2 regions of the Streptosporangium sp. DT93 genome follow, and region 2 is predicted to be linked to the other one. Evidence: riboswitches for the same ligand, from Rfam matches in the RefSeq annotation. Region 2 holds a riboswitch; the other holds the start of a gene.
What was found. Region 2 has a riboswitch for glycine ahead of gcvP (aminomethyl-transferring glycine dehydrogenase). Riboswitches for the same ligand answer to the same signal wherever they lie in the genome.
Positions count from the first base shown of each region.

Region 1: another riboswitch for glycine. It lies ahead of gcvT (glycine cleavage system aminomethyltransferase GcvT); the one in region 2 lies ahead of gcvP (aminomethyl-transferring glycine dehydrogenase).

Region 1 covers NZ_JBNCLF010000007.1:234,719-246,586, forward strand. Annotated here, with positions in the region: gene ACLQ2R_RS18040 (FadR/GntR family transcriptional regulator) at 1-179, opposite strand, end outside; gene ACLQ2R_RS18045 (glutamine synthetase family protein) at 267-1,622, shown strand; gene ACLQ2R_RS18050 (aldehyde dehydrogenase family protein) at 1,625-2,974, shown strand; gene ACLQ2R_RS18055 (3-oxoacyl-ACP reductase) at 2,979-3,743, shown strand; gene ACLQ2R_RS18060 (gamma-glutamyl-gamma-aminobutyrate hydrolase family protein) at 3,788-4,483, shown strand; glycine riboswitch at 4,652-4,750, shown strand; glycine riboswitch at 4,751-4,846, shown strand; gene gcvT (glycine cleavage system aminomethyltransferase GcvT) at 4,880-5,971, shown strand; gene gcvH (glycine cleavage system protein GcvH) at 5,968-6,360, shown strand; gene ACLQ2R_RS18075 (L-serine ammonia-lyase) at 6,434-7,810, shown strand; gene ACLQ2R_RS18080 (hypothetical protein) at 7,979-10,132, shown strand; gene ACLQ2R_RS18085 (DUF6286 domain-containing protein) at 10,357-11,028, opposite strand; gene ACLQ2R_RS18090 (amino acid deaminase/aldolase) at 11,178-11,868, shown strand, end outside.
Region 2 covers NZ_JBNCLF010000025.1:71,083-82,950, forward strand. Annotated here, with positions in the region: gene ACLQ2R_RS35185 (alpha/beta family hydrolase) at 1-340, opposite strand, end outside; gene ACLQ2R_RS35190 (hypothetical protein) at 498-821, shown strand; gene ACLQ2R_RS35195 (hypothetical protein) at 980-1,813, opposite strand; gene gcvP (aminomethyl-transferring glycine dehydrogenase) at 2,066-4,927, opposite strand; glycine riboswitch at 5,102-5,193, opposite strand; gene ACLQ2R_RS35205 (MerR family transcriptional regulator) at 5,209-5,829, opposite strand; gene ACLQ2R_RS35210 (bifunctional nuclease family protein) at 5,974-6,444, opposite strand; gene ACLQ2R_RS35215 (MerR family transcriptional regulator) at 6,523-7,173, opposite strand; gene ACLQ2R_RS35220 (FHA domain-containing protein) at 7,200-7,712, opposite strand; gene ACLQ2R_RS35225 (sugar phosphate nucleotidyltransferase) at 8,112-10,613, opposite strand; gene ACLQ2R_RS35230 (CDP-alcohol phosphatidyltransferase family protein) at 10,617-11,213, opposite strand; gene ACLQ2R_RS35235 (class I SAM-dependent methyltransferase) at 11,381-11,868, shown strand, end outside.

The sequences.
Region 1 (11,868 bases), on a different contig from region 2:
GCCTCACGCAGGGTGACCCTGCTGATGCCGAGCTGGGCGGCGAGCTCCCGTTCGGGCGGCAGTTTCTCGGCCACCAGGCCGAGCTTGATGACCTGGAGGAGCCGCTCCACGGTCTCCTCGAACGCGTTTCCGGCACGTACCGGCCGAAGCACGGTCACCAGCCGCGACACCTCGTCCACATCTCACCTCCGGCCCTTGACAAGGCTCCCCTCGCTGCACGTCAATGGTCTGACAATAGCCCAATAAGACTCCGGCGAGGAGGGCGCGTGGACACCGACGAGCTTCACGACGAGGTGCGGGCGGGGCGGATCGACACCGTTCTGCTGGCGGTCGCCGACATGCAGGGGCGCCTGCAGGGCAAGCGACTCTCGGCCCGCTACTTCCTGGAGGAGGTGCTGGGGCACGCCTCGGAGGGCTGCAACTACCTGCTGGCGGTCGACGTGGACATGAACACGGTCGACGGCTACGCGATGTCCTCCTGGGAGCGGGGCTACGGGGACTTCACCATGAAGCCCGACCTGTCCACACTGCGCCGCGTGCCCTGGCAGGACGGGACGGCCCTGGTGATGGCCGACCTCCTGTGGGAGGACGGCTCCGACGTCACCGCCTCGCCCCGGCAGATCCTGCGCCGCCAGCTCGACCGGCTGGCCGGGCACGGCTGGGGCGCGTTCGTCGGGACCGAGCTGGAGTTCGTCGTCTTCGCCGACACCTACGAGGACGCCTGGCGCCGGGGCTACCGGGACCTGACCCCCGCCAACCTCTACAACGTCGACTACTCCCTCCTCGGCACCGCCCGGGTCGAGCCGCTGCTGCGCCGGATCAGGCTCGGCATGGAGGGCGCCGGGATGTACGTCGAGTCGGCCAAGGGCGAGTGCAACCTGGGCCAGCACGAGATCGCCTTCCGCTTCGGCGAGGCCCTGGCCGCCTGTGACAACCACTCGATCTACAAGAACGGGGCCAAGGAGATCGCCTCCCAGGAGGGGATGTCGATCACCTTCATGGCCAAGCCCAACCAGCGCGAGGGCAACTCCTGCCACATCCACATCTCGCTGCGGGACGGGGACGGGGAGCCGGTCATGGCCGGGGGCGGAGGATCGTCGGGCAAGCACGGCCTGTCGCCGGTGGGCGAGCGCTTCATCGCCGGTCAGCTGGCCCTGATGCGCGAGCTGACCCTGCTGTACGCGCCGAACGTCAACTCCTACAAGCGCTACGTCCCCGGCAGCTTCGCGCCCACCGCGGTCAAGTGGGGGGTGGACAACAGGACCTGCGCGCTGCGCCTGGTCGGCCACGGCCCGTCGCTGCGGATCGAGAACCGGGTGCCCGGCGGCGACGTCAACCCCTACCTGGCCGTCTCGGCGCTGATCGCGGCCGGGCTGCACGGCATCGAGAACGCGTTGCCGCTTGAGGAGGCGTTCGGGGGGAACGCCTACTCGTCGGGGGCGGAAACGGTTCCGCACACGCTGCGGGACGCGCTGGAGCTCTGGGAGGGCTCCTCCTTCGCCCGGGACGCCTTCGGCGAGGACGTGGTGGCCCACTACGCGAACAACGCCCGGGTCGAGCTGGCCGCCTACGACGCGGCCGTGACCGACTGGGAGCTGTTCCGGGGATTCGAACGGATGTGAGCGTGAAGATCATCAATCCGGCGACGGAAGAGGTGCTCGCCGACATCGAGCCCGCGGACGCCGCGGCGGTCGACGAGGCGGTGGGACGCGCCGGGCGCGCCTACCCGGCCTGGCGGAGGGTCTCCCCCTCCGACCGTGCCCGCCTGCTGCGCCGCTTCGCCGCCCTGGTCCGCGAGCACGCCGGGGAGCTGGCGCTGCTGGAGGTCGCGAACGCCGGGCACACGATCGGCAACGCCCGCTGGGAGGCGGGCAACGTCGCCGACGTCCTCGACTTCTACTCCGGGGCGCCCGAACGCGACCACGGCCTGCAGATCCCGGTGCCCGGCGGGCTGGACGTCACGTTCAGGGAGCCGCTGGGCGTGGTCGGCGTGATCGTGCCGTGGAACTTCCCGATGGTCGTCATGACCTGGGGTGTGGCCCCGGCGCTGGCCGCGGGCAACACCGTGATCGTCAAGCCCGCCGAGTGGACGCCGCTGACCGCGCTGCGGGTGGCCGAGCTGGCGCTGGCCGCGGGCCTGCCCGAGGGGGTGCTCCAGGTCCTGCCCGGTGAGGGCGAGGTCGCGGGCGCCCGGCTGGTCGCGCACCCCGGCGTGTCGAAGATCGTGTTCACCGGGTCGACCGAGGTGGGCAAGGAGATCGCCGCCGTCTGCGCCGGGCAGGTCAAGCGGCTCACGCTGGAGCTGGGCGGCAAGAGCGCCAACGTGGTCTTCGCCGACGCCGACCTGGAGAAGGCCGCGGCGACCGCGCCGTACGCGGTGTTCGACAACGCGGGACAGGACTGCTGCGCGCGCTCGCGGATCCTGGTCCAGCGGAGCGCCTACGAGGAGTTCATGGCCCGGTTCGGCGAGGCGGTGCTGGGCGTCCGCGTCGGCGACCCGCGCGAGGAGGGCACCGAGATGGGCCCGCTGATCAGCGCCGAGCACCGCGAGCGGGTCGCCTCCTACGTCACCGAGCCGCCCCACCTGCGGGGATCGTGCCCCGAGGGGCCGGGGTTCTGGTACCCGGCGACCGTCCTGACCCCGCGCTCGACCGGCGACCGGGCGTTCACCGAGGAGATCTTCGGGCCGGTGGTGTCGGTGGTGCCGTTCGACGACGAGGCCGACGCGGTACGGATCGCCAACGACACCCCGTACGGGCTGAGCGGGTCCATCTGGACCCGTGACGTCGGCCGGGCGCTGCGGGTGGCCCGGGCGGTCGAGGCGGGCAACCTCAGCGTCAACTCGCATTCCAGCGTCCGCTACTGGACGCCGTTCGGCGGCTTCAAGCAGTCGGGGCTCGGCCGTGAGCTGGGACCGGACGCGCTGGCGGCGTTCACCGAGACCAAGAACGTCTTCATCTCCGAGGAGGGGTAAAGCGATGCAGCGTCTGCAGGACCGGGTGACCGTGATCACCGGCGCCGGAAGCGGGATCGGCCTGGCCACCGCGCGCCGGTTCGCCGAGGAGGGCGCCCGCGTCGTCTGCGTGGACCTGGACGAGGCGACCGGTTCGGCCGCCGCGTCCGAGGTCGGCGGGCTGTTCGTGAGGGCCGACGTGACCGTCGAGGACGACGTGGACCGGGTGTTCAGGACCGCGTTCGACACCTACGGCAGCGTGGACGTCGCGTTCAACAACGCGGGCATCTCACCGCCGGAGGACGACTCGATCCTGGAGACCGGCATCGACGCCTGGCGCCGGGTCCAGGAGGTCAACCTCACCTCGGTCTACCTGTGCTGCAAGTACGCCATCCCGTACATGCGGCGCCAGGGCAAGGGGTCGATCGTCAACACCGCGTCGTTCGTGGCCGTGATGGGCTCGGCGACCAGCCAGATCTCCTACACCGCCTCCAAGGGCGGGGTGCTGGCCATGTCGCGCGAGCTGGGCGTGCAGTTCGCCCGGGAGGGCATCCGGGTGAACGCGCTCTGCCCGGGGCCGGTGAACACGCCGCTGCTGCGGGAGCTGTTCGCCAAGGACCCCGAGCGGGCCCAGCGCCGCCTGGTGCACGTCCCGCTGGGGCGCTTCGCCGAGGCCTCCGAGATCGCCGCCGCGGTGGCGTTCCTCGCCTCGGACGACGCCAGCTTCATCACCGGCTCGGAGTTCCTGGTGGACGGCGGCATCTCCGGTGCGTACGTCACCCCGCTGTAGAACATCCCGGGTTTCCGGGAAAGAGCAAGGTAAGGCAAAAGATCATGTCCCGTCCCGTCATCGGCATCACCTGTTACGTCGAGCCCGCCCGGTTCACCGTGTGGGAGACGACGACGGCGTTGCTGCCCTACGACTACGTCGACCACGTGGCCCGCGCGGGCGGGCAGCCGGTGATCCTGCCCCCGGCCGGCGAGCCCGCGCCGCTGGTGGAGCGGCTGGACGGGCTGATCCTGGCCGGTGGCGGGGACGTCGGCCCGGAGCGGTACGGGCAGGAGCCGCACGCCAGGACCGGTCACGTCCGGCCGTTCCGCGACGACGCCGAGCTGGACCTGGTCCGGGCGGCGCTGGAGCGGGGCCTGCCCTTCCTGGGGGTGTGCCGGGGCATGCAGATCCTGAACGTCGCCCTGGGCGGCACCCTGCACCAGCACCTGCCCGACGTGGTCGGCCACTCCGGGCACGCCCCGGCACCCGGGAGCCACGGCAGGATGCCGGTGCGCCTGGCCCCCGGCAGCCGGACGTCGAAGGTCTTCGGGACCGACACCGTGGACGTGGCCCACTACCACCACCAGGCCCTGGACCGGCCGGGCGAGGGCCTGACCGTGACCGCCCACGCCGAGGACGGCACGATCGAGGCCGTGGAGCTGGACGACCACCCGTTCGCCGTCGCCGTCCAGTGGCACCCCGAGGCCGACGACGAGTCGGCCCTGTTCGAGGCCCTGGTCCGGCACGCCGCCCCCTGACCGGCCCGACCGGGCAGAGACTCGCCCCCCCCTTCGGGGACGCCGAGCTGCGCGTGGACTGCGCCGAGCACCGGCCTCGGGACACCGGCGCCCCCTGACACGGGAGCCGGCCGGGGCGGGGGATTCCGCTCGGACGGTGCGGGCGGTTAGGGTGGCGGTGACACCGATGAATCCCGCGCGGGAGAGCGTCCTGACATCCAGGCCAGGACCCCTGAAGGAGCAAGCCCTCCCCGCGAACCTCTCAAGGCAAAGGACCGTGCGGGTAGGTGCTCTCTGGAAAGCAGGCCCCGTGGCCTCGCCGAAGGTGAAAGTCCGGGCAAAAACCGGATGAAACTCTCAGGCACCCATGACAGAGGGGGAGGATGATCTCATCTGTCCCCTGCCTGAGGTGTGCACATGTCCCGATCTACGCCGTTGCGCGGCGTGCACGAGGCTCTCGGCGCGACGCTGACCGACTTCGCGGGCTGGCTGATGCCGCTCCGCTACGGCAGCGAGTCCGTCGAGCACAACGCGGTCCGCCGGGCGGCCGGCCTGTTCGACCTCTCCCACATGGGCGAGATCTTCGTGACCGGCCCGCAGGCCGCCGAGGCGCTCGACTACGCGCTGGTCGGCCACCTGTCCGCGCTGGAGCCCGGCCGCGCCCGCTACACGATGATCGTCGACACCGAGGGCGGCGTGCTGGACGACCTGATCGTCTACCGGCTGGCCCCCGAGGAGTTCATGGTCGTCGCCAACGCCTCCAACTCCCCGCGCGTCGCCGCCGAACTGGCCGGCCGCGCCAAGGGCTTCGACGCCGTGACCGATGACCGCTCCGAGGGGTACGCGCTGGTCGCGATCCAGGGCCCGCGCTCGGCGGAGATCCTGGCCGGCCTGACCGACGCCGACCTGGGCGGGCTCAGGTACTACGCGGGCCTGCCCGCCTCCGTCGCGGGCCGCGAGGCGCTCATCGCCCGTACCGGGTACACCGGTGAGGACGGGTTCGAGCTGTTCGTCGCGTCCGGGGACGCCGAGGCGATCTGGTGCGCCATCAGCGAGACCGGCGCCTCGCACGGGCTGATCCCGGCCGGCCTGTCCGCGCGTGACACCCTCCGGTTGGAGGCGGGCATGCCGCTCTACGGCAACGAGCTCTCGGCCGCGCTGACCCCGTTCGACGCCGGGCTGGGCCGTGTGGTGAGGTTTGACAAGCCGGGCGACTTCGTCGGCCGGGCCGCCCTCGAACCCCTCAGGGACGTCCCGCCGGGCCGCCGCCTGGTCGGCCTGGTCACGAACGGCCGCCGGGTGCCCCGGCACGGGTATCCGGTGGTGGCCGCCGCCGACGGCGCGGTCGTCGGGGAGGTCACCAGCGGAGCGCCCTCGCAGTCGCTGGGCAGGCCCATCGCCATGGCCTACGTGGACAACGGCCTGTCGTCGGGACTGGCCGTCGACATCCGGGGCAGCCGCGAACCGGTCGAGGTCGTCGCACTGCCTTTCTACAGGAGGACACAATGAGCAGCATTCCCGAGGACCTGCACTACACCAAGGAACACGAGTGGGTCTCAGGAGTGGATGACGGCCTGACCCTCACCGTGGGGATCACCGCCTACGCCGCCGAGGCGCTGGGGGACGTGGTCTACGTGCAGATCATCCCCGAGGTCGGCAGCACGGTCACCGCCGGCGACACCGTCGGCGAGGTCGAGTCGACCAAGTCGGTGAGCGACATCTTCACACCGGTCAGCGGTGAGATCGTGGAGGTCAACCAGACCGCCGTGGACGACCCCTCGCTGGTCGGCGCCGACTCCTACGGGGAGGGCTGGCTGTTCCGCATCCGCCTGGAGGGCTCCGCCGACGACCTGCTGTCGCCGGAGGAGTACGCCGCGCTCACCTCGGGCGAGTCCTGAACCTCCCGCTCCGTCACACCCGGGCCACGCGCGTCCCCGGGCGCGCGTGGCCGCCCACGCTGGAAGGACCCAGATGACGATCAGCGTCTTCGATCTCTTCAAGGTCGGAATCGGCCCGTCCAGCTCGCACACGGGCGGCCCGATGGCCGCGGCCCACAGGTTCGCCCGCGGCCTGCACCGCGACGGGCTCCTGGAGAAGACCGCCCGGGTGAGCGCCGTCCTGTACGGCTCGCTCGGGCTGACCGGCAAGGGACACGGCAGCGACAAGGCCGTGATGCTCGGCCTGTCCGGTGAGAAGCCCGAGCTGGTCGACATCGACACGGTCGACGAGCGGCTGGCCGCCATGCGCGAGTCCGGCACCGTCACCCTCTACCGCTCCCACGAGATCCCCTTCGTCGTCGGCGAGGACCTCGTCTTCGAACGCAAGATCTCGCTGCCCGGCCATCCCAACGGCATGCGCTTCACCGCCCTGTCGGAGTCGGGCGAGACGCTCCGCGAGCGGGTCTACTACTCGGTGGGCGGCGGTTTCGTGGTGGACGAGAACGCCACCGGCGCCGACCGGATCAAGCCCGACGACACGGTCGTGCCCCACCCGTTCGGCACGGCCGCCGAGCTGCTCGCCCGGTGCGCCGAGACCGGGCTGTCGATCTCGGGGCTGATGCTGGAGAACGAGCGGGCCTTCGGCCGCAGCGAGGCCGAGATCCGCGAGCGGCTGCTCACCCTCTGGCACGTCATGACCGAGTGCGTGAACCGGGGCATCGGCAAGGAGGGCGTGCTGCCCGGCGGCCTGAAGGTGCGCCGCCGCGCCCACCAGCTCCACCGGCAGCTGCGCAGCGAGACGCAGGAGAAGGACTCGCTGCAGACGATGGACTGGGTGTCGCTGTTCGCGCTGGCGGTCAACGAGGAGAACGCCGCGGGCGGGCGGATCGTCACCGCCCCCACCAACGGCGCGGCCGGCATCGTCCCCGCCGTGCTCACCTACTACGACCGCTTCACGCCCGACGCCGACGACGAGGGCGTGATCCGCTTCCTGCTGACCGCGGGGGCGATCGGCGTGCTGTTCAAGGAGAACGCCTCGATCTCCGGCGCCGAGGTCGGCTGCCAGGGCGAGGTCGGCTCGGCCTGCTCGATGGCCGCGGCCGGGCTCACCGAGGTGATGGGCGGCACCCCCGAGCAGGTGGAGAACGCCGCCGAGATCGGCATCGAGCACAACCTGGGCCTGACCTGCGACCCGATCGGCGGGCTGGTGCAGATCCCGTGCATCGAGCGCAACGCGCTCGCCGCCATCAAGGCCATCGCCGCGGCCAGGATGGCGCTGCGCGGCGACGGCCGCCATTTCGTCTCGCTGGACAAGGCCATCAAGACGATGCGCGACACCGGCCGCGACATGCTCGACAAGTACAAGGAGACCAGCCGCGGCGGGCTCGCGGTGAACGTCATCGAGTGCTGAAATGGGACCGGCTCGCCCGGCGGGACCGGCGCGAGACCGACGTGCGGAACTCGCGGTGAACGTCGTCGAGTGCTGAACGGGGCCGCCGCGTCGCGGCCCCTTCCGTTCCTTATGTCCCGATCGACACCAAATCTCGCATCCCGTAGGGCAGTCCGCGGCACCACGCCTATGCTGGGTGACCTCATCCGCGGGACGATGGAGGTCGTGGTGGTGACGGGAACGCACGCGGTGAGCCCCTCCCGCCGTTCCGGTCCGGCCACCCCCTCCCGGGGCCGGCGGGTGCTGCGCCTGCTGGTCTCGCACCGGGTCTTCCTGCTCGCCCTGCTGGCCGGTGGCGGGGTGCGCGCGCTGGCCGTGCTCGGCTACCGCCCGGCCCTGTGGTTCTGGGCCGACTCCTTCGTCTACCTGAACGCCGGGCTCTCCCCGCGCCCCCTGGAGTCCCGTCCCTCCGGGTACGCGCTGTTCCTGTGGATCCTCAAGCCGCTCTCCAGCGTCCAGGCCGTGGTCGTCGTCCAGCACCTGTTGGGGCTGGCCGTGGCCGTCTGCGTCTACCTGCTGCTGCGCAGGCTGGGCGGGCTGCCGGGATGGGGGGCGACGCTGGCCGCGCTGCCGGTGCTGCTCGACGTCCACCAGGTCCAGCTCGAACACCTCGTCATGGCCGACCTGCTCTTCCAGTTCCTGGCGGTGGTGGCGGTCACGCTGCTGCTGTGGCGGCGGCGCCCCGCGACGTGGGTCGCGGCGACGGCCGGCGCGCTGCTGGCCGCGGCGACCGTCACCCGGACCGTGGGGCTGGCGCTGATCGCCGTCGTGGCGGTCTGCCTGACGGTCCGCCGCGCCGGGTGGCGGGCGGTCGCCGCGACCACGCTGACCGCCGCGATCGGCCTGGGCGGGTACGCGGCCTGGTTCGCCTCCGAGCACGGCACCTACGGGCTGACCCGGGGGAACGCGTTCCTGTGGGCGCGGACGATGACCTTCGCCGACTGCGCCGTCATCCGGCCGCCCGGCCCCGAGGCCGCCCTGTGCCCCGCCGAGCCGCGGGACGCGCGCAAGGCGCCGCCGCTCTACATCTGGGACGGCGACTCGCCGCTGAACAAGGTCAAGGGGAGCTGGGCCGAACGCGACGCCCTCGCCGGGGCCTTCGCCACCCGGGCCGTCATGGCCCAGCCCGTGGACTTCCTGCGGACCGGCCTGGCGGACGTGGCCCACATCTTCGACTGGGACCGGCGCGTCTACCCGGTCCCCGGGCCGCAGAGCGCCTACGTCTTCCCCGGCAGCGCCCGGCCCTTCCCCGCCGGGACCGCCTCGCAGGGCAGGACCGCCGAGGAGCTCACCGTGGCCTACCAGGGCGCCTCGGGGGCGCCGGTCCTGGTCGAGCCGTACGCGGGGCTGCTGCGCGGCTACCAGGAGTACGGCTACGTACGGGGTCCCTATCTCGCGTTGATCTGCCTGGTCGGGCTGGTCGGCGTGCTGCGGCGGCCGCGGCGGCTCGGCGGCGCGGTGCTGCTGCCGTGGACGGCCGGGACCGTGCTGCTGGTGCTGCCGCCGTTCATCGCCGCCTTCGACCACCGCTACGTCGTGCCCGCCCTCCCGCTGCTCTGCCTGGCCGCCGGGCTCGCCTTCGGCTCCCGGCGGCACGAGGAGCGGCAGGAGGAGCGACACGAGCGGGAGCGCGCCCCGGGAGGGCCCGGCCACCCGCACGACGACGCCGGGACGGATCCCGGGGACGGCCCCGGGGGCGACCCCGACACGACAGGGCCGGACGACCAGGCGCCGTACGACGGGGCGGAGGACCACCGCTGGGCGTCCGGCCGGCCAGTGTACGCCAGCCCCGTCCACGAGGTGGCCCACCACGAGGGCGGCACCGCGGAGGGGTCGCCGGGAGCGTACGGCGGGACCGGAGGGATCGCCGGGGCGATGCCGGGACACGGCCCGCAGGGAGCGTACGGGGCGCCGCTCTTCGGCAGGCAGGCCCACGACGAGACCGGCGGCGGGCCCCACGGGGGCTCGCACAACGGGTCCTACGGCGGGTACGGCGGGTCCTACCGGGCCTCAGCGACGCCGGACGTGCAGCCGGACCAGCACGCCGAGTTCTACCTCCCCGAGCGCCCGTCGGACCTTCCCCACCGCGTCCCGGTTGAGCCGCGCCACCAGCTTGCCGACATCGGTCCCCGGGGCGCAGCACACGGTGACGCGCAGCCGCTCGTCCCGTACGTGCCTGACCCCGACCCGGGTGAGCCCTTCGACTTCTTTAAGGGCAACACCGAGCACGGCCGTCCCCGTCCCGGCCCGCCTGCCGCACCGTCCCCACCCCAGGGCGTGTAGCAGCCACCGCACCGCCAGGACCGCCAGCACCGTCAGCGTCAGTGCGGCCAGCCACCCCTGCCAGGGGTGCTCGGCCAGCCATCCGGGAAGGCCGCGGTGCGCGAGCCGGGTGTCCGGGCGGTGGCCGGGAAGGTCGCCGCGTCCCCGCAGGAAGGCGTACAGCCCGGCGCAGCCGAGCGCCGCGCCGGTGGCGGCCAGGCCGATCCGGTTGCCCGCGTACGGCCTCACCTGCTCCCCCGGCGGCACAGCCGCACCGTGACGTCGCCGCCGTACATCGAGCCCAGGCCCGCCAGGCGGTCGCCCACCGCGGTGCCCACCCGGCGCAGGACCGGCCCGGTCCGTTCCGCGCCGGTGAAGACCGTGACCTCGACGACCCGCGAGGCGAGGCGGACCCGGGCCCGGTTCACCTCCTCCACCGACTCGGCGGCCTCCCGCAGCGTGCGGCGGAGACCGGACCGGGTGATGCCGATCACCAGGTGCGGGTCGCCCGGCTCCAGCGGGACCAGCCGCGGCCGTCCCGGCAGGACGGCGAGGGCGAGCATCGCCAGGCCCGCCGCCATGGCGAGCGCCGCGACGGCGAGGACGGCGGGATCGGACCACCTCCACGAGCCCGGCCCCTCGACGAGCAGCCGGTAGGGCTCCCGCGCGACCGGCGACCCCATCAGCAGGCCCACCGTCGTCGAGGCCGAGAGCGACAGCAGCGCGGACGCCGTCAGGGCCGCGGGGACGCCAGCCGGGGTCCTGCCCGGCCGCAGCAGCCGCAGCGACCTGCGGCGTACCTCCTGGAACTGCTCGCCCGCGGCCTTGCCGGCCGCGCCGCCACCTGCCGAGCCGCCGCTCCCCGAGCCGCCACCGCTCCCCGAGCCCGCCAGGATGTCCTGGAGAGTAGTCGTCATTCGTTCAGATGTACGCGCCCCGGCCGCCCCGGACGGGAGTTCCCCCGCCCACTTGCCCGTTCCTGTGCCCTCCCCGGCGGGAGAATTGATCACCCCGGAGACAATGTGAACATTACTCATATTCGTTGTCGCCGGGTTATCCTGCGGACATGGACGACCGCCAGCGCTACGACCGGCTCACCGCCCACCTCGATCCCCCCTTCGCCGTCGTCGACCTGCCCGCGCTGCGCGCCAACGCGGCGGCGATGGCCCGGCGGGCGGCGGGCAAGCCGATCAGGATCGCCAGCAAGTCCGTCCGTTCCCGGGCCGTGCTGGAGCGGATCCTCGCCATGGACGGCTACGCCGGGATCATGGCCTTCACCCTCCCCGAGGCCCTCTGGCTGGTCTCCACCGGGATGCGGGACGTCCTGGTCGCCTACCCCACCGCGGACCGCGCCGCGCTCGCCGAGCTGGCCGCCACGCCGCGCGTCGCCCAGGAGATCGCCGTCATGGTGGACCGGGACGAGCAGCTCGACCTCATCGAGGCCGCCGTGGCCGGGGTCCGCGACCGCCAGGAGATCCGGGTCTGCCTGGACGTCGACGCGGGCTACCTCGCGTTCGGCGGCCGGTTCCGGGCCGGCGTGCGCCGCTCCCCCGTCCGCGACATCGGCCAGGCCGTCGACCTGGCCACCGAGATCGCGAAACGGCCGGGCTTCCGCCTGGTGGGCGTGATGGCGTACGAGGCGCAGATCGCCGGGGTCGGCGACGACCTGCCCGGCAGGCCCGCCCGCGCCCGGGCCGTCCGCTGGATGCAGTCCCGCTCCCAGCGCGAGCTGATCACCCGCAGGGGCCGGATCGTCC
Region 2 (11,868 bases):
CGACCGCCCCCGCCGTACGGCAGGCGACCCTGGCCCCGTTGCTCCGCCCGCCCTGGACCAGCGGCAGCCCCGGATAGCGTCCGCGCAGCTCCGCCACCAGCACCTCCCACGCCTCGTCCTGCTTGACGGCCGACCCCGGGGCGCGGGCCCCCCGCATCCGGAACGGCTGCAGCACCCGGGCGACCGTCCCCCCGATCGCCGTCGTGGCGTCCCGTACGGCCAGCAGGTCGCCCGCGTCCACTCCCCCGGCCGAGCCGTGGGTGAGCACGAGCAGGAAACGCGGGCCGGTCACCTCGTCGATCTCCACCCGTCCCGGCCCGTGCGGGGTCTCGATCTCCACCGACGTCGTCGTCGGGGGCGTACCTCGCGAGGATGAGGCGTCCTCGGGCGACTGGTTCGCGGAGACGGGCATGGATCTCGTCCTATCGACCGATGCGGGACGGGCGGGCGCGGGGAACAATCGGAGGGTGCAGAATCATCACGATATCCGTCAGGACATGCGCGCCACCGTCGAGGCCCGCCGGGATCTCGGCCCGGAGTACGAGACCGCTCTGATCGAGTCGTTCGTCTCACGTCTCGACGCGACCATCGCCCAGCGGGTGCACGCGGAGATGCACGCCACCGAGGCCCCGAAGGCCCGGAGCAAGCACAGGAACAGGAACCCGTCGGCCGCGATCGCGCTGGGCTCGATGGGCATCGGCGTCCCGCTGACCGCCATCGCCGCGGCCGAGGCGGGCACCGCCGGGCTGCTGCTGGCCTGGGGCGGCATCGTCGCGATCAACTTCGCCCACGCCGTGAGCGGCTGGCGGGGACGCGACTGACGCCCCCGCCCCACCGGCCCGCCCCACCGGCCCGCCCCTCCGGCCGGCGTCGTCGGCGGTCGGCGCCTGCCCGGCGTCACGGTCGATCGGTGCCGACGCCGGCGTCACAGTCGGCCCGTGCCGGCCCGGTGCCACAGTCGGCCCGTGCCGGCCCGGTGTCACAGGTCCCGGTCGAGGCGGAGCCTGACCTCGCCGGCCAGGTCGGCGTCGGCGCTGTCGAGACCGTAGCGCCAGACTCGTTCGGCGTCCTCGTCCCGCCCCCTCAGGGGAAGCGTGCGGGCCAGCAGCTCGATGGCCAGCGCGCCCGTCTCCGTGTCACCGCCGTAGCCACCGTCGCCGCCGTCGCCGCCGTCGCCGTCACCGCCGTCACCGCCCTCCTCGACCGCGGCCGAGAACTCGGCGCACGCCAGGTCCAGGTGGGCGATGCCGAGCATCACCCTCAGCCTCGCGACCTCGGTCACCTCGGGCACCGAGAGAGCCTCCAGGAGCACCCGGGCGGCCTCACCCGGCTCGCCGTCCTCCAGGTACCCCTCCGCCAGGCGCTGCGCCGCGTGAGAGGCGATCTCCGGGTCGGCCGTGGCCAGCGCGTCCCGCAGGGAGCGCTCCGCCTCCCGGGCGTCGGTGGCGAGCCTCGCCAGGGCCATGTGCGCCGGCGGGACGTAGGCCGGATGGCCGACGCCGAGGGCGGCCTGCCAGGCGGCGCGCGCCTGGTCGGCCAGGCCCTCGCGCTCGAAGCTCCCGGCGAGCAGGCAGGCGGCCTGGGCGGCGAACTCCGGGTGCCCGGTCGCCAGGGCGGTGCGGGCGGCGGCGCGGGAGCCCGCCACGTCCCCCCGCTCGCCGAGCACGACCGCGAGACCCACCGCCGCCTGGGCGCGATCGGGGTCGTCGGGATCGGCGGCCAGTTCCGCGAAGATCACGGCGGCGGCGTCGAGGTCGCCGGACTCGGCCAGTCGTCGCGCGGTGTCCAAGGGACGGGTGTCCACCTCAGGCATGCAGGGTCCTTCCCGGGTAAGGAGACGCCCCGAGCCTAACGACTCGGGGCGCCGTCCGTCCCGGCACATTCCGCGTGGATCTGCGGCCCGCACGGGGTTTCCGCATGATCCGCACGGGACCGGGGCCGCTTCCCCGAGCGTTTCCGGCACGGAACCGCGCGGGGCCCGCAGACTCCCGGCCGGACGGCACGGAGGCCGCCGGGATCACCCGGTTCGCCCGGGTTGCCCGTCCCGGCCCCGCGCGGTGCGGGGTCAGTCCTCGTAGGACGCCAGCGGGGGGCAGGAGCAGACCAGGTTGCGGTCGCCGTAGGCCTGGTCGATGCGCCGGACCGGCGGCCAGTACTTGCCCTCGCGCAGCGACGGCAGCGGGTAGGCCGCCTCGGTGCGGGTGTAGCCGTGCTCCCACTCGTCGGCGGCCACGCTGTCGGCCGTGTGCGGGGCGTTGCGCAGCGGGTTGCCGGTCCTGTCGTACGCGCCGGAGGCGACCTTGGCGATCTCACCGCGGATGGCGATCATCGCCTCGCAGAACCGGTCGAGCTCGGCCAGGTCCTCGCTCTCGGTCGGCTCGATCATGAGCGTCCCGGCGACGGGGAAGGACATGGTCGGCGCGTGGAAGCCGTAGTCGACCAGGCGCTTGGCCACGTCGTCGACGGTCACGCCGGTCTCCTTGGTGATCTGGCGCAGGTCCACGATGCACTCGTGGGCCACCAGGCCGCCCCGGCCGGTGTAGAGGACCGGGTAGTGCGGGCTGAGCCTGCGGGCCAGGTAGTTGGCCGACAGGATGGCCTGCTCGGTGGCCGCCCTGAGGCCGTCGGCGCCCATCATCCGGATGTAGGCCCAGGAGATGGGCAGGATGCCGGCCGAGCCGTACGGGGCGGCCGCGACCGGGCCGACGCCCTTGCCGTCGCCCGCGCGCAGCGGGTGGCCGGGCAGGTGGTCGGCGAGGTGGGCGCGGACCGCGACCGGGCCGACCCCGGGGCCGCCGCCGCCGTGCGGGATGCAGAAGGTCTTGTGCAGGTTGAGGTGGGAGACGTCCGCGCCGAACTCGCCGAGCCTGGCCAGGCCCACCAGCGCGTTGAGGTTGGCGCCGTCGACGTAGACCTGCCCTCCGGCCTCGTGCACCAGCTCGCAGACCTTGACGATCGTCTCCTCGTACACGCCGTGCGTGGACGGGTACGTCACCATGATCGCGGCGAGCCGGTCGCGGTGCTTGCCGATCTTCGCGACCAGGTCGCCGACGTCCACGTTGCCCTCGTCGTCGCAGGCCACCACGGCGACCCGCATGCCCGCCATGACGGCGCTGGCGGCGTTGGTGCCGTGCGCGGAGGAGGGGATCAGGCAGACGTCGCGCTCGGACTCGCCGCGCGCGGCGTGGTAGGCGCGGATCGCCAGCAGCCCGGCGAACTCGCCCTGCGAGCCCGCGTTCGGCTGGAGCGACACGGCGTCGTAGCCGGTGACCTCGGCCAGCCAGCGCTCCAGCTCGGCGATCAGCTCCAGGTAGCCCCGGGTCTGCTCCTCGGGGGCGTAGGGGTGCAGGCCGGCGAACTCGGGCCAGGTGATCGGCTCCATCTCGGTGGTCGCGTTGAGCTTCATCGTGCAGGAGCCCAGCGGGATCATCGACCGGTCGAGCGCGACGTCCTTGTCCTGGAGGCGGCGCAGGTAGCGCAGCATCGCCGTCTCGGAGCGGTGGGCGTGGAAGACCGGGTGGGTCAGGTAGTCACCGGTGCGCGCCAGCGCGGCGGGCAGCGCGTCGTGCGCGGCGGCGTCCAGGTCCGCCGGGACGATCCCGCCCACCTCGAAGGCGGCCAGGACCTGCTCCAGGTGCAGCAGCTCGGTCCGCTCGTCGCAGGTGACGCCCACGTGGTCGTCGTCGACCAGGCGCAGGTTCACCCCGTTGTCCAGGGCGGTGGCGACGACCGCCGCGGCCCTGCCGGGGACGTGGGCGAGCACGGTGTCGAAGAAGGTGTCGTGCACGACCTCGACGCCGCCCTGGCGCAGCCCCTCGGCCAGCACCACGGCGTGCCGGTGGACGCGGCGGCCGATCCTGCGCAGGCCCTCGGGGCCGTGGTACACGGCGTACATGCCGGCGATCACCGCGAGCAGGACCTGCGCGGTGCAGATGTTGCTGGTGGCCTTCTCCCGGCGGATGTGCTGCTCGCGGGTCTGCAGCGCGAGCCGGTACGCCGGGCGCCCGTCGGCGTCCTGGGAGACGCCGACCAGGCGGCCGGGCATCTGACGCTGGAGGCCGTCGCGGACCGCCATGTAGGCCGCGTGGGGGCCGCCGAAGCCCAGCGGGACGCCGAAGCGCTGCGAGGAGCCGATCGCGATGTCGGCGCCGAGCTCGCCGGGGGCGGCCAGCAGGGTGAGGGCGAGCAGGTCGGCGGCGGCGACCACCTGGGCGCCGCGGGCGTGGGCGGCCTCGGCCACGGCGCGGAAGTCGCGCACCCTGCCGCTCGCGCCGGGGTACTGCACGAGCACGCCGAAGCAGTCGGGCAGCTCGCCGGACAGGTCGCTCTCGAGGAGCTCGATGCCGAGCGGCTCGGCGCGGGTGCGCAGCACCGCCTTGGTCTGCGGCAGCGCGTCGGCGTCGACCACGAACACCTTCGACGGGCCGCGGCCCGCGCGCCGGGCCAGGGTCATCGCCTCGGCGGCCGCGGTGGCCTCGTCCAGCAGGGAGGCCCCCGCCACGTCCAGGGCGGTCAGGTCCGAGATCACGGTCTGGAAGTTCAGCAGGGCCTCCAGGCGGCCCTGGGAGATCTCCGGCTGGTAGGGCGTGTACGCGGTGTACCAGCCCGGGTTCTCCAGGAGGTTGCGGCGGATGACGGCGGGCGTGATCGTGTCGTGGTAGCCCAGGCCGATCATCGAGGTGAGCACGGTGTTGCGCCCGGCCAGGACGCGCAGCTCGGCCAGGGCCTCGGCCTCGGAGGCCGCCGGGGGCAGGTTCAGCCGCCCGGCCGAGCGGATCGCCTCGGGCACGGCCACCGCGATCATGTCGGCGACGGAGGCGAATCCGACGGCCTCCAGCATGCGGGCCTGCTGGTCGTCGTCGGGCCCGATGTGGCGGGTGGCGAACGGCGGGGCGGCGAGCTCTGCGAGCGGGGACAGATCGGTCATGGAAAGCCTCCCAGACGGGGTGGAGACCGGCGCCGGGCGCGGGCGTGCGGCCGGAGTCTCCCCCTCTGTCATCACGGCTGCCGCCGCGACCTGAGAGCTTCACCTGCCCGGGAAAGGGAGGCTTGCACCGTCGGTGAGGCACACCTGGCCGGCGTGCCTGCTTTCCAGAGTTGCCTCGTCCGTGCGGTACAGGGTGCCTGAGAGATTCCGGGGAGGTTGCTCCTTCGGCGCCCCGGCCGTGCCGGGGTCTCTCCCGCACAGGGTCAATGGCGAGTCCGAGCTTACCCGGTTCGCCGCGCCCTGCGGCGGCGGGCCAGCTCATCCGCGTGATGATCGCCTAAAGGGCCGCCGCCCGACTCCGCACGTTCGCCGGGAAGATCCGCCAGAGAGCCCTCCACCTCCTGCCAGACCCGTCCGAGCGCTATGCCGAAGACTCCCTGACCGCCCTGGAGCAGGTCGATGACCTCGTCGGGCGAGGTGCACTCGTAGACGCTCACCCCGTCGCTCATCAGGGTGATCCCGGCGAGGTCGTTGACGCCCCGGTCGCGCAGGTGCTGGACGGCGATGCGGATCTGCTGGAGGGAGACGCCGGTGTCGAGGAGGCGCTTGACGACCTTGAGGACCAGGATGTCGCGGAAGCCGTACAGCCGCTGGGAGCCCGAGCCGTGCGCGGCCCGCACGGTGGGCTCGACCAGGCCGGTGCGCGCCCAGTAGTCGAGCTGCCGGTAGGTGATCCCGGCCGCGGAACAGGCCGTCGGGCCCCGGTAGCCGAGATCGGCGGGCACGTTCACCGGTTCCCCGTCGAACAGCAGACCCTCTTCACCCGCGCGCTGACGTGCCGACTGGCGCCGTTCCGGGTCATCCTGATCGGCGTTTCTACCCTCGCCGCTGCTGACCGCCACGCGGACCTCCGGCTTTCTCTCATCCCACGGCCTGATCTGGGGGTTTACGCACGGCCGTGGGGTTCACTTGCACCGTAGAACTGGGGCCAAGTCCAGTCAACGACCCCACCCGGCGCGTCGTGAAGCGTAAATGCACCGAAATTCCTACCCCGCGCGGCCGAAGTCCTCGGGCGTGATCGTGTCAAGGAACTCCCTGAACTTCTCCACCTCGTCCTCCTGGTCGTCGGGGATGATCACCCCCGCCTCCCGGACCACCTCCTCGCTCGCGAAGATACGTGCGCCGGTGCGCAGTGCCAAGGCGATCGAGTCGGAGGGACGGGCGCTCACCTCCACCCCGTTGGAGAAGACCAGGTCGGCGAAGAAGATCCCGTCGCGCAGGGCGACGATGTTGACCGTGTTCAGCCGGACGCCGAGCCCGTCGAGCACGTCCCTGAACAGGTCATGGGTGAGCGGCCGAGGCGGTGGCTCCTCGGCCTGGGCCATGGCGATCGCCGTGGCCTCGGTCATGCCGATCCAGATGGGCAGGTAACGCTCCCCCTGCGCCTCCTTCAACAGGACGATCGGCTGGTTGGAGGGCATCTCGACTCGAACGCCCACGACCTCCATCTGCAACACGGGCTGCTCCGCTTCGCTGGATTCCGACCGGTTTGTTCAACGTAACACTCGTGGGGGTACGAGTGCCTGGTCAGGTTCTCACCGGCCCAGTGCCCCACGAACGCCCGAACGCAGGAGTGAGGCGTGCAATTCCAGCAACAGGCCGGAGATCTCCCTGGCCGTCTCGTCGGCCCGGTCGATCGCGCCCGGTCCCCGGCGGCGCAGCAGGGGCGCCACGGCCTGCTCCACCAGCCCGGCCTCGCGTTCCGCGGCGGCCCTGACGGCCCGCAGGTGGCGGGCGCGCAGGCCGAAGGCGGCCAGGGCGCCGACGCTGCGGGCCACGGCGAGCGCCTCGGCGTCGTAGTAGCGGGCCACGGCGGCCAGCAGCCCGTAGTCCTCCAGCTCGGCGAGGGTGTCCTCGTCGAGCTCGGCGGCGCGCAGCAGCTCCTCGCGGGTGAGACGGACCTCTCCCGGCCCCTCGTCGGGGACGGCCCGCGGCCGGGCCGCAGGGCGCTCCTCGCGGTCGGCGGCCTCCAGCCGGTCCTTGATCACCCGTAGCGGGAGGTAGCGGTCCCGCTGCTCGCCGAGGATGTAGCGGAGGCGTTCGACGTCGGCGTAGGTGAACTTGCGGTACCCGGAGGGACTGCGCTCCGGCTCGATCAGCCCCTCGCCCTCCAGGAAGCGAATCTTGGAGATGCTGACATCGGGGAACTCGCCCTGCAGGAGAGCGAGCACCTCCCCGATGCCCATGTGCGCACGAGCGGCCTGCGAGCTCATCATCCTCCAGCGGCGCCGCGGGTGAGGAAGACCAGGCGGAACTTGCCGATCTGCACCTCGTCGCCGCCGTAGAGCGGGACCTCCTCGATGCGCTCGCGGTTCACGTACGTGCCGTTCAGGCTGCCGACGTCGCGGACGGTGAAGACCCCGCCGCCGCGCCGGTAGAACTCCACGTGGCGGCGCGAGACCGTGATGTCGTCGAGGAAGATGTCGCTCTCGGGGTGGCGGCCCACGGTGGTGAGATCGCTGTCGAGCAGGAAGCGGCTGCCGGCGTTGGGGCCGCGCATCGCCACCAGCAACGCGCTGCCGGGAGGCAACTGCTCCACGGCCTGCCGTTCGGCGAGGAGCGTCTCCCCGGTCTCCGCCTCGTAGGCCTCGATCCCGGAGAGGGAGATCGTCGACGTGCTGTCTCCGGGTGTGTCGGACCTGGTAAGCGGCGACCCGCATCGAGAACAGAAACGGGCATCCTCAGGGTTGGCATGACCGCACTGCGTGCAGTAGACGCTCGGCATCGATCGGCTCGGCCTCCTACCGCGAAGACGCGGCAACGGTGCTCAGTGATGCGCGCGCCTCGCTTCTTCGCTTCTCAAGGGATTTCTCAGACTGCGAATGCCGCAACATACAGTGATGAGAAGCGAAGGTCAAGGCTGACGCTGAACCGCGGGTACGGTCGGTGACAAAGTTACAGCGGGGTACGTCCCCGGTCCATGGTGCCGCGCTGTGTTTGTCGCATTCGCTCGGTCCACAACGCCCGATAAAGTCTTTAATGCACTTCATATCCCTTTTCAGGGTTTCCCGGGGTGTCCCGTCGGCCTCCGGACGGGGCGGGGAGACCGGCTCACCCGGGGACCGGCCTTCCAGGAACCGTCCTTCCGGGGACCGTCCTTCCGGGGACCGTCCTTCCGGGCGTGTCAGCCGCCGGCGGCTTCTTCCACCACCCGCGCCCAGCGTTCGATCATGGCCTGGGCGGAGTCGACGTCGAAGCCCTCGGCCCACAGGTGGGTGACCGCCTCGGTCGGGTCGGGCAGCACCAGGGCCCAGCCGCCGTCCTCGGCGACCACCCGCACCCCGTCGGTGGTGTCGATCAGGTGGTGCTCGGCGGCCTCGATGACCGAGCGCATCACCGCCCCCTTGGCCGCCCACGGGGTCGGCACGGTACGGCGCAGCAGCCTGGCCTCGGGGATCCTGGCGTCGATCTGGCTGAGCGAGAGGCGGGTCCTGGCCACCAGGCCCAGCAGGCGCAGGAACACCGCCAGGCCGTCCACGGTGGGGCCGAACTCCGGCACGATGAAGCCCCCGCGCCCGTCCGCGGCGAAGATCATCTCAGGGCCCCTGGCGGCGGCGGTGAGCGCGTCGATGGCGGTGGCGGTCCACTCGGCCTGGACGCCGTGGAACCTGCAGACCTGCTCGGCCACCCGGGTGGTGGTGACCGGCAGCGCCACCCGGCCGCCGCGCCGCTCGGCCGCGACCAGGTCGAGCACCACCAGCAGGGCACGCTCCTCGCTGATGAGCTGGCCCATCTCGTCCACCAGCGCCACCCGCTCCCCCACCGGGTCGAAGCGCACCCCGAAGGCCGCCCTGGAGGAGCTGACCAGCTCCGACAGGCGCTGCAGGTCGCGCCGTCGCTCGGCCAGGGTCTCGGTGGGCGAGGCGTCGTCCAGGCGGTTGTTGACGGTCAGCACGTCCACCCCGACCCGGCCGAGAAGGCTGGGCAGCACCAGCGAGGAGGTGCCGCCGGCGCAGTCGACCACGACCTTCATGTCGGCGTCGCGGACCCCGCTGATGTCCACCAGGCGCAGCAGCTCGTGGGTGTAGTCCTCCACCGACCTGGCCGGGAAGCTCAGCTCGGCGATCTCGCCGGGGAAGGCGCGGCGGAACTCCTGGCGGGAGAAGACCCGGTCCAGCTTGCGCTGGGCCGGTGGGGACAGGTCCGCGCCGTTCTCGTCCATGAAGATGATGTCGACGCTCTGCGGGTCGCCGGGGGTGGTGCGCAGCGCGATGCCGCCGACCGCCTTCTCCCTGGCGGTGTGGAAGCGGGCCACCGGCAGCGGGGAGGCCTCCAGGTCGAGCACGTTGATCGCGCTGGCGTTCAGGGCGCTGATCACCGCCCGCTTCAGCGCCCGCGCGGCGCGGGAGGAGTCGCGCGAGGTGATGACCGAGGCGCCCTTCTTCAGCGTGGTGGCGTAGGCGCTGGCCAGCCGTACGCACAGCTCGGGGGTGATCTCCACGTTGACCAGCCCGGAGACCCCGCGCGGGCCGAACAGGTTGCGCTGGGCGCGCGGCTCCCAGATGACGCTGTTGTTGATCACCGCCCCGGCCTCGATGGTCTTGAACGGGTAGATCTTGACGCCGGAGGAGATGTACGCCTCGGCCTCGATGATGCACTCGTCGCCGACGACGGCGCCCTCCTCGACCCGGGCCCCGGTCATCAGGTCGGTGTTCTTGCCGATCACACAGCCGCGCAGGTGGGCGCTGGGCCCGACGTAGACGTTGTCGTGGACGACCGCGCGGTGCAGGAAGGCCCCCTCCCGCACCACCGCGTTGCTGCCCAGCACGGTGTACTCGCGCAGCTCCGCCCCGGCCTCGACCTTGGCGTAGTCGCCGATGTAGAGCGGGCCCTTCAGGACGGCGTCGGCGTCCACCGAGGCGCCCTCGGCGACCCAGACGCCGGGCGAGACCTCGAAGGCGTCGATGTCCACCCGGACCCGCCCCGACAGGACGTCGGCCTGGGCCTTGAGGTAGCTCTCGTGGGTGCCGACGTCCTCCCAGTAGCCGTCGGCCACGTAGCCGTAGAGCGGGGCCCCGCGCTCCAGCAGGCGGGGGAAGACGTCGCCCGACCAGTCCACCGGCTCCCCGGCCGCGATCTCGTCGAGGACCTCGGGCTCCATCACGTAGATGCCGGTGTTGGCGGTGTCGGAGAAGACCTGGCCCCAGGTGGGCTTCTCCAGGAAGCGCTCCACCCGGCCCCGGTCGTCGACGATGACGATGCCGAACTCCAGGGGGTTGGGGACGCGCTTGAGCCCGATCGTGACCATCGCGCCGTTCTCGCGGTGGAAGCGGATCATGTCGGTCAGGTCGATGTCGGTGAGCGCGTCGCCGGAGATGACCAGGAAGCGGTCGTCGCGGAGCCGGTCGGCGGCGTTCTTGACGCTTCCGGCGGTGCCCAGGGGGACGTCCTCGGTGGCGTAGTACAGGCTCATGCCGAGTTCGTCGCCGTCACCGAAGTAGTTGCGGACCAGGGCGGCCAGGAACTGCACGGTGACCACGGTCTCGGTGAAGCCGTGCCGCTTCAGCAGGCGCAGCACGTGCTCCATGATCGGCCGGTTGATCACGGGCAACAGGGGTTTCGGCTGGTTGGCGGTCATCGGCCGGAGCCGTGTCCCCTCCCCGCCCGCCATGACGACGGCCTTCACAGATCACCTCTTAAGGCGTTTGGCCTCGCGTGCCAGCTGACGCACCTGTACCCAATACAGCACGCCCGACCACCAGTACAGGCCGGTGCCCCAGATGGCCAGCGACCAGCCGACGATCCCGGCGAACGTGGCGTACCACAGGTCGTGGTAGGCGAGGAAGAGCAGGGGAAAGGCGTAGAGCAGGTTGGCGGTCGCGGCCTTGCCGAGGAAGTGCACGGGCAACGCCGGGCCGTACCCGAGACGGCGCAGGACGAGCGGGATGCCGAGCAGCATCACGTCACGCAGCGGGATGGCCAGGGCCAGCCACCAGGGAATGATCTCGCGCATGGCGAGGCCGAACAGGGTGGCCAGGATGTAGAGCCGGTCGGCCAGCGGGTCGAGCAGCCGCCCGAGCCTGCTGGTCTGGTTCCAGGCGCGGGCGATCTTGCCGTCCAGCCAGTCGGAGAAGCCCGCCAGCATCAGCAGCGCGACCGCCCAGCCGTCGGCCTTCGGGCCGAGCACCAGCCAGAGGAAGACGGGCACGCCCAGGAGCCTGGCCAGGCTCAACGCGTTGGGAACCGTCCAGATACGATCTTCGGCTCCCGATGCCTCCGGATTCACCGGCAGTCTCCCTCCCCGCGCCTGATCCCCGACCCTACCCGTGCCGGGACCGCGTGGCCGTACGGCCCGCCCGGGGCGGGGCGGGACGGGGCCGATGGCCGCGGCATGACCGAAATAACCGGTAATGACGCGTCGCTTGTCCCGCCGCACCCCTTAGCCTTCACAGCATGACCAATGACACCGCGCTCTTCCTGAGGCAGTGGATCCGCTCGCCGGGAACCGTCGGGGCGGTGGCACCGAGCTCGCGGCGGCTCGCCGAGACGGTGACCTCGTCCGTCCCGCACCGGGGCGACCCTGTGATCGTCGAGCTCGGCCCCGGCACGGGGGCGTTCACCGCGGAGATCCAGCGCCGCCTGGGGGGGCGTGGACACCACCTGGCCGTCGAGATCAATCCCAGCATGGCCGAGTTCCTCGCCTCCAGGAACCCGGGCGTGGACGTCGTGGTCGACGACGCGGCGCGGTTGCCGCAGCTGCTGCGGGAGCGCGGCCTGCCCGAGGCCGACGTGATCGTGAGCGGGCTGCCCTGGGCGGCGTTCTCCGAGGAGACGCAGGCCCGGCTGCTGGACGCGGTCACCGGGGCCATGGGGCCGAACACGGCCTTCACCACCTTCGCCTACAGCTTCGCCAAGCGCCTGCCCCCGGCGCGGCGCTTCCG